One region of the Muricoprocola aceti genome, then DNA from elsewhere that is predicted to be linked to it. Evidence: riboswitches for the same ligand, from Rfam matches in the RefSeq annotation. Region 1 holds a riboswitch; each other region holds the start of a gene.
What was found. Region 1 has a riboswitch for cobalamin ahead of OCV47_RS16175 (leucine-rich repeat domain-containing protein). Riboswitches for the same ligand answer to the same signal wherever they lie in the genome.
Positions count from the first base shown of each region.

Region 2: it holds a riboswitch for cobalamin, as region 1 does, so the genes downstream of both, OCV47_RS11120 (MATE family efflux transporter) here and OCV47_RS16175 (leucine-rich repeat domain-containing protein) in region 1, are expected to answer to the same signal.
Region 3: it holds a riboswitch for cobalamin, as region 1 does, so the genes downstream of both, OCV47_RS12085 (hypothetical protein) here and OCV47_RS16175 (leucine-rich repeat domain-containing protein) in region 1, are expected to answer to the same signal.
Region 4: it holds a riboswitch for cobalamin, as region 1 does, so the genes downstream of both, adhE (bifunctional acetaldehyde-CoA/alcohol dehydrogenase) here and OCV47_RS16175 (leucine-rich repeat domain-containing protein) in region 1, are expected to answer to the same signal.

Region 1 is NZ_JAOQKE010000009.1:20,455-24,755, forward strand. Features, by position in the region: gene pyrB (aspartate carbamoyltransferase) at 1-485, shown strand, start outside; gene OCV47_RS08595 (aspartate carbamoyltransferase regulatory subunit) at 479-901, shown strand; gene OCV47_RS08600 (hypothetical protein) at 971-1,159, opposite strand; cobalamin riboswitch at 1,662-1,854, shown strand; gene OCV47_RS16175 (leucine-rich repeat domain-containing protein) at 2,163-2,642, shown strand; gene OCV47_RS08610 (leucine-rich repeat domain-containing protein) at 2,545-2,865, shown strand; gene OCV47_RS08615 (TIM barrel protein) at 2,871-3,761, shown strand; gene OCV47_RS08620 (phosphatase PAP2 family protein) at 3,879-4,301, shown strand, end outside.
Region 2 is NZ_JAOQKE010000015.1:2,221-6,521, forward strand. Features, by position in the region: cobalamin riboswitch at 1-188, opposite strand, end outside; gene OCV47_RS11120 (MATE family efflux transporter) at 255-1,595, opposite strand; cobalamin riboswitch at 1,759-1,947, opposite strand; gene OCV47_RS11125 (leucine-rich repeat domain-containing protein) at 2,829-3,317, opposite strand; gene OCV47_RS11130 (IS110 family RNA-guided transposase) at 3,672-4,301, opposite strand, start outside.
Region 3 is NZ_JAOQKE010000017.1:58,253-62,553, reverse strand. Features, by position in the region: gene OCV47_RS12090 (ABC transporter substrate-binding protein) at 1-1,305, opposite strand, end outside; gene OCV47_RS12085 (hypothetical protein) at 1,450-1,707, opposite strand; cobalamin riboswitch at 1,880-2,062, opposite strand; gene OCV47_RS12080 (glycerophosphodiester phosphodiesterase family protein) at 2,309-3,334, opposite strand; gene OCV47_RS12075 (biotin transporter BioY) at 3,495-4,040, opposite strand; gene OCV47_RS12070 (glucose PTS transporter subunit IIA) at 4,182-4,301, opposite strand, start outside.
Region 4 is NZ_JAOQKE010000001.1:217,528-221,828, reverse strand. Features, by position in the region: gene OCV47_RS01105 (bifunctional 5,10-methylenetetrahydrofolate dehydrogenase/5,10-methenyltetrahydrofolate cyclohydrolase) at 1-736, shown strand, start outside; gene OCV47_RS01100 (hypothetical protein) at 841-1,647, shown strand; cobalamin riboswitch at 1,735-1,919, shown strand; gene adhE (bifunctional acetaldehyde-CoA/alcohol dehydrogenase) at 2,302-4,301, shown strand, end outside.

The DNA.
Region 1 (4,301 bases):
GTGGTGATCTGAAGTTTGGACGTACTGTACATTCTCTGGTAAACAGTCTGGTGCGTTATCCGGGCAATCAATTTTACTTTATTTCACCGGAAGAACTGCGCGTTCCAGGCTATCTCATTGATGATACCCTGAAGCCGTCCCAGACGCCATATCACGAGGTAACCAGCCTGGAAGAGACTCTTCCAAAGCTGGATGTACTGTATATGACCCGTGTGCAGAAGGAACGCTTCTTTAATGAAGAAGATTATATTCGTCTGAAAGGAACCTATATCCTGACCAGAGAAAAGCTGCAGGCCGCCAAACCGGATATGCCGGTGCTTCATCCACTTCCAAGGGTGGATGAAATCACTGCGGATGTGGATAACGACAGCCGTGCCGCTTATTTCCAGCAGGTACAGAACGGTGTCTATATCCGTATGGCTCTGATTGCATCTCTGTTAGGTCTGGAGGATCCTCTGACCGGAAAGAAGGTATTGCCATGTTAAAAGTAGAATCGATTCAAAATGGTGTGGTCATAGACCACATCACAGAAGGACAGGGAATGAACATCTATCAGCTGCTGCATCTGGAAGACCAAAAACAGTCCGTTGCCTTGCTCCAGTCTGTCCGCAGCCAGAAATACGGGCATAAAGACCTGATCAAAATAGAAGGCGATACCATGCCGGAACGTCTGGATATCCTAGGCTATCTGGATGATAAGATTACCCTGATCGTGATCCAGGATGGACAGGTGGTGCGCAAGTATCATCCGGTGCCACCAGCTTATTTAAAAAATGTCATCAAATGTAAAAATCCAAGATGCATCACCAGTATTGAGACCAACTGTGACCATATCTTCAGGCTGTCACCATCTGGTACGTATCGTTGTATTTACTGTAATCAGAAGATATCGGTCCATTAAAAGGTACAAAAAACGGGGCGTCAAATCATACGATCTGACGCTCCGCTATGTTCTGCAATTCCTGGTTCATTATGATACATCCATCTTTCTGTTGATATTACGTTTTCTGGCTGCCATACGAAATGCTTCTTCCATTTTTGGTGTCATTTCCGGTGAATCTTCATCAAAGACGATTTTTCTTTTTGCTGCTGCATGAATGGATCTAATCTGTTCCTGTGTTGGTTTTTGGTCTCTATCCAATATAACAGTTTTCATCATAATAAAACATCCTCCGCTCTTATGATATGAGACTCTGATTACTTTTATCATATCACATATCATGTAATTTTGACATTATTTTTATTATGATTCATCAGTTCCCATCTTGAGTTATATACCTGCAGGTGTTATACTTTTATTAGTATAATTGAACAGAAGTCGGATGCAAGTTTCGATCTTACGCCCTCCAGTTTTACGAAAGGAGGGTGATGCCCTATGAACACGATGGAAATTCTTACTCTGTTGTTAGTAATATTTACGGCATTGACTTACTTAGATAACCACAAAAAGAAATAAGCATCCCACTGTCCCAAAAGTTAGATGCTTAAGTCTTCTTGATTTTTCATTTTCCGAGGGCAACCGGATCTCTGCGTCCGGTCATCTTCTAATTAGATTATACAACGGGACTCTTGTTTCTACAAGAGTCCTTTTTTATATTTTTCCTGTTGCTTTTTCCTCTTATTTCCTGTAGAATGGAAACAATGAATTGAATATTATTTAACAATGATAACCGGTTTTAAGTTCCACCGCACACATTTTGCGGATGGCTAAGAGGGAATCGGGTGTGAACCCCGAACAGTCGTGCTGCTGTATACGTGCAGCCGTATTTCGTATCCATTGCTCGTAACAGAGTGAGAAGGGAGATGCGGCGTTACTGCGTGAGTCAGAATACCTGCTTAGAGCTGCTGCCATCAACTACACGCAATAGGAGATCGGGAGGTAGTTTTATTTTTTGTGCCCTTTTTCTAAGAAGGTGCAGTAGATGGACTCCCTCTCAGATTATTTTCCTGCTGCGGTATGTTGTGTGATTGATTTTACCATACTCCGTTGTGGGAAGATGATTCTCCATCACAAAGGAGTATTTTTTATGCCAAATTACACAACTAGTTTTTCAAATGATCGGATTATTACCAGAAAAAATGCCTGTCGGTATATTCATACGAATACGCTGATTCCATCTTATGTCAGAGGGATTGCATCGGAGGCTTTTCAGAGTAAAAGTATGATTAAGACGATACAGTTTCCGGCTGAACTTTCTCATATTGGAGCGAGAGCCTTTCGTAACTGCAATGGTCTGACGGATCTCCGTCTGCCGAATCAGATGCGAGGAATCGGCTCCGGCGCTTTTGCTGACTGCTCTTCTATGAGGCGGGTCACGCTGCCGGCTTCGATATCGGAACTTCCGAAGGATTTGTTTTCTGAAAATACGAAGCTGAAGTCTGTGGAATTCCATGGACAGGATCAGTTGCATACGATTCGTAAGAATGCCTTTTTCCGATGTCAGTCTCTGACTTCTCTGGTACTGCCAGAGAGTGTGACTACGATTGATGATCGTGCTTTTTATCGTTGTAAATCTCTGGATCACATTTCCCTTCCGGGGGGGGGTGAAAGAAATTGGCAGCGAAGCGTTTTATTTCTGTGGAATTCACAGTCTAGAACTTCCAGATTCTCTGGAAGTTCTAGACCAGAGTGCATTTTTTAAGTGCAATAATCTGGAATATGTGCGCCTTCCGCAAAATGTCCGTTATATCGGAAAATGGGTTTTCCACGGATGTAACCGGCTGAAGGTGCTGGAGATCCGCCACGATCCTGAATTTGTCGGGGACTGGATCATTAACCGTTCTGCGGCGATCCGCTGTTATCGTGGTTCTAAGATGGACCGATACTGTCAGAATAATGGTTTTAACGTAGAATACCTGGATTAGGAGCTATGATGAAGATTACAATGAATTTTTCTATTTCTGATGATGATACCGGTCGCTATCGCAACTCTGCGGATCTGCGGGGATTCTACCGGCAGTTTTGGCTGTCCGGGCTGGAAGTGATGCCGCTGTGTGAGGACAGTCAGGGACTGATCAAACCGGATATGACGGTGGGCGTTCATGCCTGCTGTCTTACGGACTGGATGCATCTGGATCAGGAATGGCTGCTTTCGCATTATCGGAAGGATCTGGAGTATGCAAAAGCGACGCAGGCGGAATATGTGGTTTTTCATGTTACGCAGGCTGGCTATGCGGAATCGCTGACTTATCAGAAAACGCACAGTGATGAAGAAGTCGTAGATACCGCTGCTGCTTTTATCAACCGACTTCTGGATGGATGCGATGATGAATTCTATTTTTTGATGGAGAATCTGTGGTATCCGGGATTGACATTTGAAGATCCGGCGATTACCAGACATCTCCTGGATCAGATCCACTATTCGAAGAAGGGACTAATGCTGGATACCGGACATTTTATGAATACGAATCCGGATCTGAGAACGCCTGAGGATGCTCTGGTTTTTCTGAATCGGATGCTGGATGCACATGAAGATTTGATTCCGATGATAAAGGGGATTCATCTGAACCAGTCTCTGAGTGGTTCTTATGTAAGAGAATTTCAAAAACATCTGCAGACTCCGGCAGAAGATCCAAATGAACTGGCAACGCAGGCATTTCTGCATATTTTTCAGGTGGATCAGCACCGACCGTTTGTCACAGACGGTGTCCGGGAGCTGGTTCGTCGGATTGATCCGCTTTTTGTCACGCTGGAGTATATCTCGCAGGATCGGGAGGAACATACCCGGCTTTTGCGCGAGGGTGTGGCTGCGCTGGATTAAAGTTTGATGAATTTTTTCTTAAAAAACCCGCCTAGCTCTTGCCAGAACGGGTTTTTCGTGCTATAAAGATACTCGATATCCCGTAGGTCATATCACTTATGAATAGAGGTGTATCTTATGTCATATATGCGAACTTTTTATCGAAAATATAAGCATCTGTTTCCACTTGCCATATTTTTGATTTTTTATTTAACTGTATTTGTTTATGTTGAGAACCGGCCGGCTTACCATATGCATCTGCTGGCATCCAGGTTCGACCATCTGATTCCGTTCTGCGAGCTGTTTGTGGTTCCTTATATTATGTGGTTTTTCTATATCACGTTCGGTGTTCTGTTTTTCGGAATCGTGGAGAAGGACCGGGATCAGTGCTATCAGCTTTCCACGAATCTGATGATCGGGATGGCGCTGTTCCTGCTGATTTCCCTGATCTGGCCGAATGGACACACACTGCGGCCGGCAGTTCTTCCAAGGGACAATGTCTTTACCAGACTGGTGATCATGATTTACTCCTCGGATACTTCTACGAATGTATTTCCGAGT
Region 2 (4,301 bases), on a different contig from region 1:
TCGCACATTTCCGAAAACTCATTTCTTCGAACCAATCTGCCTTCTCAGGTTTCCCCAATGACTGGCTTTCACCGTGAATGGTTCATCTGTGCTTACGGCGGCGGTACCGTTTGTGGTTCTAACACAATTCTCTATTCTCCGGCTAAGGCTAAACGCTCAAAGCCGACACTGCAATTCTGATATTTATTTCTATTAGTTAAATAGCTAACACTTATGCTTTAGTTTGTCAATACACTAACGTGTAAAAGTGCATTTTATTTATTCCATTTATGATACAGGAACTGGAACATAACAGTAAATACCACGCCCGTTACGATCCAGGATGTAATGTAGATCCAGATAATACATTCCATGCTTTCGAAGTGAGGTAATACAAAGAAAATTGCAAGCACACGAAGCACACAAGTAAAGGTAAGTGTCAGCACAGTTGGGATCAGTGTCTGACCGGCACCGCAGATTGCTCCACTGAATGCTGCATATAAACCATAAAACACATAGAATGGCGCCATCAGACGCATATATTCGATCACCAACGGAATAACTGCCGGTGCATCAGAATCCGGTACAAAGAGATACCCAAAAGATCCTGCTGCAAAGAAAAGCCCTATGCTTACTAAAGCAACCGGAACTACCGTCAATGCAACACCTATAAAAGTACCCTTGTATGCTCTCTTATGCTGATTTGCGCCCAGATTCTGAGCCACAAAAGTAGACTGAGCAGATCCCATAGAGTCGGCAATCAGCCAGATCAGCAGATCCAGAGTTCCACATACTCCCCAGGCAGCAATGACATCCGTGCCTCTGCCATTGACCGCAGAAGCTACAATAGAATTGGCTATCGGGAAAAGAATCGACTTGATACCTAAAGGAATACCAAGCGTTACCATACTTCCTGCGTGGGCAAAAGAGAATTCCGGATAGAGGAAGATTTTCTGCTTTTCTTCTTTGGAAATCCTCTCGATCACATACAACGCAATGATCGCACTGATAACCTGTGACATAATGGTAGCATATGCCGCTCCGGCAACACTCCAGCCAAATACACCAACAAAGAGATAATCGGCTGCCACATTAAACAGACCACACACAATCAGGATGTATAAAGGGGTTGCAGAATCTCCATAGGCACGCAGAATACCTGCTGCATTGTTATACATAACGGTAGCAAAAATGCCTGCAAAATAAACTCGTACATAAGATAAAGTCAGTGCAAAAATATCTCCCGGTACTTTCATAAGTGTCAACATCCACGGTGCCAGAGATACACCGATCACAGAGAATACAATACCCATCACAATGGACATCGTCAGTGCAGTACGAACAGACTTGCCAAGTTCATCCTTATTTTTAGAACCATAATATCTGGAAATGATAACGGTCATACCGCCGGAAAGACCTCCCATAAAATTAAGCGGGAATTTAAATAAAGTAGCGACCGAATTAATCGCCGCAAGTCCAGTCTTTCCCACAAATCTTCCAACAATAATCGAATCTACCGTCGTATACATCTGCTGAATGATGCTGCCGGCTATGATCGGCAACACAAACATGGTCAGTACAAACCATACTTTTCCTTCTGTCAGATCCTTCTTCATCGTTGTTTTTTTCCATTTCTTTTTCCGAACATTCTGTATCTCAACAACAATAATTAATAAAAAGGTCTATCCCGCAAGGAACAGACCTTTTGTATCAAAAATAAGCATAGTAATCAGAATTACCATACCGATTTGCACAAGGTTCCTGTGACCCGCAGGAAGTATCTCAATAACCAATCAGGCCTGTCTTCTGACTTACAGATTTGCGATCTTTTTCTCCTTCCCAAAGACGAATCTCATCTTCAGTGGATCTACGAAAAAATCTCCCTGCTTACAGCGGCGGCACCGTGCGGGACTTACACCCGGCTTCCAGACTCTCCTGTCGGAGAGCACCTGATGGCTGCATCGTTATTTTTATTGCTTATAATAGCACATTACTGTCCAACTGTCAACGCAACTTCTTCCGATCTTTTTCAATAATTCAACAATTAAATGGGAATTCTATTTTACAATAAACAATTTTAGTATCAAAAAAATTTGCAATCTTATAACGAAAAAAGAGCTTCCCGATTTCTCGAGAAGCCCTGTAAAATCAATGAATATTTAATTATTCGATGATAGAAGCAACACGGCCTGAACCTACAGTACGTCCACCTTCACGGACTTTGAGATTGTTATATCTGATGATAAACGGCTGCTTTCTGTGGCTTTATTGTTTTTAATTTATTATTTTATGTAGGATATTGGTAATTCTGAGAAATTTTGTAGCCAAAATGTAGCCAGTTTTATAAAGCAACCATTTTCTTAAAAAATGAAACAAGGTCTTGCAGCCCTATGAATCCATTGATATAATCATTGCATGGGTGCTACCAAAAAACGGTAGGCGGTTAGTCCTTCAACGGAGGGTTGCAGAGTGCCAGTGGCACTCGTTTTGCAACGACCGAAGTGAAACGAAGAACTGTGACCCTCCGATTACATAGAAATCCCCAGAGCTTTCTGGTGGAAATCTCTCGAAAGGAGGGCTAAGCCATATGAGTATTGTTGACCTCATTGCAGTCATAAGCTTCGGCTTAACCTGCTTTGGAATAGGATATACCTTTGGTAAGGATATTAACAAGACACAAAAATAGCCGCCCCGGTCTGCTAAACTAGGCGGCAATTTTTGCCAAACTATTTATCGGACTAACCGTCTATCGGTAGCACTCTTTCTATAATCATACTAACACGATAAATCAAATATGTCAAAATCTTTTTTCTCATTACAAGCAGCTGGTATTGCCAGCCACCTGCTTTTTATTTCTTATAAATTGCCTTTCCACTCATTCCTTTTGATTTTAAAAGCTTCTTATACGCATTCAACTTTTTCGCCGGAACTCTGACCGTCGGTTTTAAATATGTTCCTGTAAAAGCTTTTGTACCAATGGTCTTGCTGGACAATGCGCTTGTCTTAAAGGTAATGGTTCTAAGTTTTTTACAATTATAGAATGCCTGCTTTCCAATACTTTTGACTGTGCCAGCAATTGTAATACCGTTCAAGCTTACACAGTTAGCAAATGCTCTGCCTCCAATCTTCACAATACTATTTCCACCGCTTACTTTACTCAATTTTTTGCATCCATAGAATGCATTTGCTCCTATTACGGTTACGTTCTTTCCAATGGCAACAGTTTTAAGTACTGTATTATTCTTAAACGCATTTGTAGAAATTCCCGTAACTTTATTTCTCTGTATCTGGTACGAAAATAGTGAATTTTGGGTGCACGAAGTAAAACGTCTTCTTATTTCATTTTACATGGCCTTGTGTGTACCCATCCATCTACGGCAGCGAACCTCCCATGTCTACCAGGATCATCAGTCTATGCCGAGTCCTAACTTCTCTCGTCCCGCCTGTCCATAACCAGGGTGTCAGCTCAGCTCCTTTACAGGGTCATGCCCTCTGGAATATATTCCTGCCGACTACTGGCTCATTCTTTGTTTGTTGTATTACTGACTTCTTTCCTGTAACAGCACCTTCTGGTGGACGCTTTCCTGTTACATTCCATTTACTTCTTAATTCCAGCTATCATGGCTGGTCTCAGCCTTCCAGTTCCCTCTCTGAAGGGCTCAGACCGGCCATGATACACTGTTTCTTTCTCTTTATGCTGCTGGCTGTATTTCTGGTCTTACGATGTCATTCAGCATCTTCTGACCATCATAATCCACACCTTTGGTTAGTATCGTATAAAATATCCGGATCAGCTTACATGCCACCGCTATCACTGACTGCATCTTTTTCAGTGGATTTTTCTCCCTTGTCCGGTAATAACTATGGATTTCTTTAAACTCTTTGTTTTTTCCGATCACGGATATCGCAGATTCATATAATGCATATCTCGAACGCTTTCTTCCTCTGTGACTGATCCGGCTTTCTCCGTTATGTTTCCCAGAGCTGTCCGCAACAATCGCATAACCGGCAAGCTTCTGCACTTGTTTCGGATTATCAAAACGTCCAATGTCTCCTACTTCTGCAATAAAGCAGCTCACTGTCTTTATCCCTATCCCATTGATCTCCATCAGCTTATCTATATAGGGAATCTCAGAAAGCGTTTTCTCTATTTCTTCCATAAGTTCATCCATCCGTTTCTTATATCCTTCGTAATCTTCCAACAGGTTTCGGATCTCTTTTCTGACACTTCTTGGTGCTTCCGTATTTCCGATGCTGTGCTCCGCTGCTGTTACCAGGGTCGTTGCCCTCTTAATCCCAGCGCCTTTCAGCCTTGCATCTCT
Region 3 (4,301 bases), on a different contig from region 1:
CGCCCAGTTTGCCATAAAGGCCAGAGGATCTCCTGTACCAACTGTCATCCAGTTATTATTATTGAGATCATAATCCAGAGCTGCCAGTTTGCTCCACTGATCATCAGAGCTGCCGTATTCCGGAACCACACCGATACCAATTTCTGCCAGATACTGTGCATTAGCATCTGAGAAATCATTCAGCAGACGGTTTTCGTAAGAAATATATCTCAGATTGATGTTCTGACCATCCAGTTCACGGATTCCGTCTCCGTCTGTATCCACAATTCCTGCTTCATCCAGAATCTGTTTTGCCTTTTCCGGATCATAGGTATATGGATTTTCCAGTTCATCATAACCATAGTTCAGTGTAGATGGCAGAACTGAGAAACCTGGAGTATAAAGTCCGCCAATTGTCTTTGAGTTACAAATTGTATCATCGTCAATTGCCATCAGTATCGCCTGACGCAGTGTTTTGTTGCCCAGCACTCCGTTAAAGTTCATCCATGAAAATCCGCAGCGCACACCAGATGCAATATCTACTGTATACGCATCGCTTTCCTGAAAGCTCTGAATATCTGCTACGTTCGTAATATTTTCTACCAGGTCTACCTGTCCACTCTGAAGTGCCATTGCCTTTGCGGAGTTGTCTCCCATAAACATCAGATTTACTTTGTCATAAGGTACATCTTCACGATAATATTCATTGGCAGCCAGTTCATATCCAACACCAACACCATTAAACTTTTCGATTTTGTAAGGACCGGTACCGATAATTCCATTATCGAAGTTCTCGATATGCTCTACGTCTGTGATACCCATCGTCGGATGACAGAGCTGCCCCATCAGATTCGCATATGGTTTACTTGTTTTAATGAAAATAGTATTTGCTTCATCATCAGCTGTTACTTCTGCTTCAAATTCCAGATATTTTTCTGGTTTTGCTGATCCGGATGGTCCTACTTCTTTCATATGATCAAAGTATGCTTTCACTTTGGATGGAGTCAGATCACAGCCGTCAGAAAACTTGATACCATCTTTCAGCTTAATCGTCCACTCTGTATGTTCATCATTTACTTCGTAACTTTCTGCCAGCCATGGTGTTACTTCCATATTGTCATCAAATTTGAACAGGGCTTCCGCAATTCCGTATCTCATGGCATTCCATCCAGCATTTTCATCCATGGCACTATTTACTACACCATCTGTATACATGGCACATCCAAAGTTCAATACCTTATCTTCTGCATTTGCGGTAATTCCCATAGACAGCAGTGCTGCGGTTGCTGCTGCAATCATCATGGCTTCTCTTTTTTTGTTTTTCATTTTCTTTCTCCTTATCCTTATCTTTTTGTTGCATTATTATGATGATATCGGTGTTTTCACATCTCTATCTTTTCATACTAATTCTAATTCATATGGAACTGCATTTATCTATTTCATAATTTTTCTGTAAACGCTTTAAATGAGTCAAAGTCTGCTGATGGTTCCTGAACCCCGGACATAGTACGTCCCATATTCTTCACAAACCGGAAGTACCTGTTCCAGATCAGTAGAAAGAAAAGAGATAATCCCTTTCACTCCCTTTTCATGCAATTCTTCTATAAATGTAATTTCATCTTCTGCACTGAGGATTCCTGTTGAATAGATAAAATCTACAAGAAACGTGATATCAATATAGTTTTCCAGATAATTTTGAAATGCTCTTACTTCTGCTTCGTTAACCATTTTTTCATATCATACTGCCCTCATATTACAAAATATTTCCACTTTTTCTTCCCGACGCGTAATAAAAATGCAATATCATATGAATTGAATGAAATAAAAAAGCACCCTTTTATTGCTTTTAGGGTGCGCTGTAAAACATACTATATTGTTCTCTTATACACCGTAAGAAGTAACCAATTCCCTAATGTATGCAGGTCTCCTGACTTGAGTTCTGCATCTGTTATCGTCTTCCCACAATTTCTGCAGTGACATTATGATAACCGACTCCCTCTTACAGTGGCGGGACCGTACCGGACTTACACCGGTTTCCCTTTTCATCTTGCTTTCGGCAAGAACATACATCAAATATCTAATTATTTTTAATATAATGGTTCATGAAACAACTGTCAATAGTATTTATAAAAAATGTCTTCTCTTTATAACAGTTTCGCCTTCTGACTGAACCATCACTTCCATCAGTTCGTTATAAAGGTCCTTGCCATAATGTCCGCCCATTCTGGTTCCTCCTCCGTAGTTTGCTGAAAAAAACATACTACAGAACCGTATTTTTTGCGAATAGCGCGAAAAAAGGCTTCGTCAAAATGATGGTGGGAATCCTTTTTTAAAAACCGTTTCCAATTGCCGACATACAATATGCATCCAGCCCTTTCCAGGTTTTCTCACTGTTGATATTTCTAACTGATACTCCTATTCCTTTTTGTTTGCATGATTCCAATATTTTGGCACTCACTTTTGCCCTTTTTATGCACAAAAATACGCGGTTTTTTCCACTTTTCAGTTTCTCTGCCTTTTGAACCATGGCTTCCACTGACTCTGATTTAGGAATATAGCCGATTTCTGCGACTGGATCCATTTCTTTCACCCATTTCAGATATTGAAAGTTAAAAGAGATCCACACTACACGATTCTGCAATCCTGACTCCTGCACCATTTTATAAACCTTGCGAAACTTTGCTTTTGTCAACCCGCTTCCATTCTTCAGTTCCAGATACGGTATCACATCCTTCTGTACACAATATCTCAACACTTCTTGTAAGCTTGGTATCTTTTCCCCTGCATACTTTGATGACTTCCATGATCCGGCATCCAGTTTCCGAAGCTGTGCATAGGTATATTTATCTGCTCTCCCATGCCCATTTGAAGTACGATCTACCCGCGCATCATGCAAAATCACCGGTACATTATCTTTCGTAAATTGAATATCACATTCAATATACTGATATCCTTTATCTGCTGCCAGTAAAAATGATGCCATAGTATTTTCTGGTGCCCTGAAACTGTATCCCCTGTGTGCTACCCGGTATGTCTGTTTCTCTTCCGTTTTCTTTTGTCCGACTACACGTATCAGACAGCTATATGTTTTTTTGTTCTTGCCCGTGCAGGTAATCCATGCTGTTCCACAGCTGTTTGTATTTATTTTTCCATTCTGCACCGTTGCAACCGCCGGGTTTGATGTTTTCCACTGTATGGCTCTGTCCCCCTTTAATCTCAATCTGACAGACTTTCCCATCTGCAGCAGATACTGTCTGGACGACAATTCTGGCTTCTTTGCTGCCATACAGTCCTTCGATCCGGCACACAGCAACATCAACAGCAATAACAATAGCATTCTTCTTCCCTGTTTCATTTTTCCCCCTTATCTGGCAGCTTCCTGCCTGCTGTATTATCAGCTGCTTTCTCCCTTTCCACAGCATATTTTTTTAATCATAACATAAAAACAGAGCAGTGCAAGTATAAATCTATACTTTTTACTGCTCTGTATTATCATTCTATATCATTTCAACCACTCAGACCATCTGTGCTCCTGCACTGGTCAGTGCCTTGCGTACTGCTTTTGCTACTGCATAAGCTGCTGCCAGAGATACCAGATCCTTTACCAGATATGGTGCGGAGCCTGTCAGGAATGCACCCCATGCATTCAGTCCGGTTACAATGCTCAGCTGGATCACTCCAAGGATATGACAGCAGGCCAGACCTGCTACGGACAATCCGATCAGTGCCGGCATAGATCTTTTCTCATATCCAAGACCACACAATGCAACCATTGGAAGGAAGCCCCAGATATAACCGCCAGCCGGGCTAACTGTGAATCCTAATCCACCGGAAAATCCCGCAAATACCGGAACTCCCACAGCACCAAGTAGAATATAAACAACTGTCGATGCCAGTCCATACCGCCATCCCAGAATATATCCTGCCAACGCCATAGCAAAGGTCTGCATGGTTACCGGTACACCCGATGGAAGGGGAAACTGAATCTGAGACATGACTGCCATCACTGCAGCCAACATGCCTGTCATTACCACTTTCTGAATAGAACTCTGTGTTTTCATTTTTTCATTACTCCTCGCTCTTGTATTGTTAACTTTTCATATAACTCAGTTGACAATATTATAGGTGTAATGTTTTTATTTGTCAACCATTTTTCTTTTCCAGTTGACATACTCTGGTTACAAAAAGCAGAAATCATCATTCTAATCTCTGCTTTTTATACTCATGACCGGTTCTCCCAGCCTGATTTCTTCTTTATCTGTTATCTTAATCTCCGGGAACTCTCTGCTGTTCGTCACAAATACTGCGGTAATCGGATCATA
Region 4 (4,301 bases), on a different contig from region 1:
GGGAGAAAATCCAAGCGATATCTCCTATGAAAAAGGTGCAACCAAACGTTGTGAAACACTGGGAGTTGCATGTGAAAAGATTCTTCTTCCAGAAGATGTGACACAGGAAGAACTGCTTGCAACGATCGATAAAGTAAATAAAGATGCTCATATTCATGGCGTACTGTTATTCCGTCCATTACCAAAGCATCTGGATCAGGCAGTGATCGAAAATGCACTTGCACCAGAGAAAGATGTAGACTGCATGACAGATCTGTCTATGTCTGGAGTATTTACTGGAAAGAAGATTGGTTTCCCTCCTTGTACACCACAGGCTTGTATGGAGATTCTGGATCACTATCAGATCGACTGCACCGGTAAGAAAGCAGTTGTGATTGGACGAAGCCTTGTAGTTGGAAAACCGGCAGCTATGATGCTGGTAAAGAAGAATGCCACTGTCACGATCTGTCATACAAAGACAGTAGATATGCCATCCGTAGCACGTGAAGCAGATATCATTATTGTAGCAGCCGGACGTGCCGGTGTAGTTGGCGCTGAATATGTCAGAGAAGGACAGACTGTCATCGACGTAGGAATCAATGTCAATGCAGAAGGTAAATTATGTGGCGATGTTGATTATGCTGCAGTAGAGCCAATCGTAGATGCCATTACACCTGTTCCTGGAGGAGTAGGAAGTGTTACCACTTCTGTACTGGTAGGACATGTAGTGGAAGCTGCTATGAGAACTTTAGCATAAGCCTTTATGAATAAGTGACGGAAAAAAAGACAGCCAGGATTCCCCTGACTGTCTTTTATCCTTTTTGGAAGATCAATTGGAAAGAGAAAAATAAGGGAGAAGCGATGAAACAAAGCAAAAAGAGATTAACATGGTGTTGTCTGTGCTTTTTCTGTATTTTGATGATAAGTTCTTCTTCTGTGTTGGCTGCAGGCAGACAGACAACCATAAAAGAACTGCTGCAGACCGGGCTTCAGCCGGTAGGAAGTACCATGTATGTATGGGGCGGTGGATGGAGCAGAAATGGTGCCAGCAAAGAAGCCAGACGTCTTGGAGTAAGTGCATCCTGGAAAAAGTTCTACAAAAAGCAGAAAAAAGGTTATAATTATCGTAAATATCTGTTTCAGTCATCCAAAGGCCTGGATTGTTCCGGGTATATTGGATGGTGTATTTATAATGTGCTGGAAGAAACTGACGGAAAGAAAGGTTATGTGCTGTATGCACAGAATATGGCACGCAATTATGCCAGCCGTGGGTGGGGAACTTTTACAAAACGATCAAAAGTAAAAAATTATAAAGCAGGAGATATTATGAGCACTCCAGCCGGTCATGTTTACATAGTAGTTGGATCCTGTAAAGATGGGAGCGTGGTATTCCTTCATTCCAGTCCACCTGGTGTGACCTTATGCGGCACCACAACTCCGTCTGGAAAGACCAACAGCCAGGCAGTAAAACTGGCAAGGAAATATATGAAAAAATACTATCCTGTCTGGTATAAAAAGTTTGGTGACTGCAGCAGGGGTATTTCTTATCTGACAGACTATCATCAGATGCGGTGGGATATATCCGGCAAATCTGTGATGACAGATCCAGATCATTATCGAAAGAAGAGTGCTGAACAGATCTTAAAAGATCTGTTCCGAAAAAGATAAAAACGACGGTTTCAATAAAAATTGTTAAAAAAGTTGTATAACTCAATTGACAAACTGGCAGTATTGCACTATACTATCAGTGTGTAATTGAATATTACTTTATTAAGTGCATGAGTAATCATGAAAAGGGAATTTGGGTGAGAATCCCAAGCGAACTGGTCACTGTAATCAGGGAGTAGGTCCAACAGCCATTGCATAACCCTAAGATGTGAGAAGGCGGAATCATACGATGATCTGTAAGTCAGGAAACCTGCTTAATAAATGAGATGTGCTCCAGATACAGCGCAAGCATCCAACCAAGCGACGAAGTCGTTTGTGAGACGTGACTGCATGGGTGAGCAGGCACATTTTTTTCTAATGGTAAATTAGAATGTTTGATTTGATGGATGAATCTCAAGTAGGAGATTACACAAATACCTCCTTCATACCGGAGATTCTTGTTAATCCGCATGACAAGAGAACGGCATGAATCCCCGGCAGATCCGCAGCTGCCGGGGATTTTTTTACTCTTGATTATTTTTTATCAATTTGTCTATTTCTTTTGATTTTATTCCCAGATATATGTAAAAAGTGCACATTGACAATCTTTTGACGATAAGGTAGAATCTATTATAGTTAAATAATTAACAATGAATATTTTAAAGGAGGAAACTGATGGCTGACAAAACAATCAAAAAGAACACCATTGAAACTCTCGAGGATCTGGAACTTGCGATGAAGGAACTTCGCGAAGCACAGAAGATTTTTTCTACCTACACACAGGAACAGGTGGACGCCATTTTTAAGGCAGCTGCCACAGCAGCCAATAAGGCACGTATTCCATTATCCAGAATGGCTGTAGAAGAGACGGGTATGGGTGTACTGGAAGACAAGGTAATCAAGAACCACTATGCGGCAGAATATATTTACAATGCCTATAAGAACACAAAGACCTGTGGTGTAATTGAAGAAGATCCTGTCTATGGTATTACCAAAATTGCGGAACCTCTTGGAGTGATTGCGGCAGTGATACCTACCACGAATCCTACGTCTACCGCTATTTTTAAGACGCTGATCTGTCTGAAGACACGAAATGGTATCATTATCAGTCCACATCCGCGGGCTAAGAACTGTACCGCAGCAGCTGCAAAGATTGTTTTGGATGCAGCAGTAGCAGCCGGTGCACCGGAAGGTATTATCAAATGCATTGATGTTCCATCGTTGGAGCTGACCAATAAAGTGATGCAGGAAGCAGACTGTATACTGGCTACCGGCGGCCCGGGTATGGTAAAGGCAGCTTATTCATCCGGAAAGCCTGCACTGGGCGTAGGTCCTGGTAATACGCCTGTGATTATTGATGACACAGCAGATGTGAAGATGGCAGTAAACTCTATTATTCATTCCAAGACATTTGATAATGGTATGATCTGTGCATCGGAACAGTCTGTTACAGTTCTGGAAAGTGTATACAAGGCAGTAAAAGAAGAATTCAAGTACCGTGGCTGCTATTTCCTGAAAAAAGAGGAACTGGATAAGGTAAGATCCACGATCTTGATTAATGGTGCTTTAAATGCCAAGATCGTTGGTCAGAAAGCAGCTACCATTGCAAAGATGGCAGGAGTAGAAGTACCGGAAGAGACAAAGATCCTGATCGGTGAAGTGGATTCCGTAGATATCAGTGAACCATTTGCTCATGAGAAGCTGTCACCGGTTCTGGCTATGTACAAGGCTAAGACATTTGATGAGGCACTGGAAAAAGCTGCTCAGCTGGTAGCAGACGGCGGCTATGGCCATACATCATCTCTTTACATTAATGTTAATGAAAAAGAAAAAATGGCAAAGCATGCAACTATGATGAAGACCTGTCGTATTCTGATCAATACTCCTTCCTCACAGGGTGGTATCGGAGATCTGTATAACTTCAGACTGGCTCCGTCTCTGACACTGGGATGTGGAAGCTGGGGTGGCAACTCTGTTTCTGAGAACGTTGGTGTCAAACATCTGATCAATATTAAGACCGTTGCAGAAAGGAGAGAAAACATGCTTTGGATGCGCACTCCGGAAAAGGTATATTTTAAGAAGGGCTGTACGCCTGTTGCACTGGATGAACTGAAAAATGTCATGGGTAAGAAGAGATGTTTTATTGTTACTGACTCTTTCCTGTATAAGAATGGCTTTACAAAGAAGATAGAAGACAAACTGGATCAGATGGGTATTGTACATACCTGTTTCTCTGATGTAGAACCAGATCCATCTCTGGCAAGTGCAAGAGCAGGGGCGGCAGCAATGAGAGCCTTTGAACCAGACTGTATTATTGCAATGGGCGGCGGATCTGCTATGGATGCCGGAAAAATCATGTGGGTATTATATGAAAATCCAGATGCAGATTTCTCAGAAATGTCCATGGATTTCATGGATATCCGTAAGAGAGTTTACACTTATCCTAAGATGGGAAAGAAAGCCTATTTTATCGCAATCCCTACTTCATCCGGTACCGGATCTGAAGTGACACCATTTGCGATCATTACCGACCGTGAGACTGGAATCAAATGGCCGCTGGCTGATTATGAATTAATGCCGAATATGTCCATTGTAGATACTGACAACATGATGAGTGCACCAAAGGGTCTGACCTGTGCATCCGGTATTGATGTTATGACTCATGCTATTGAAGC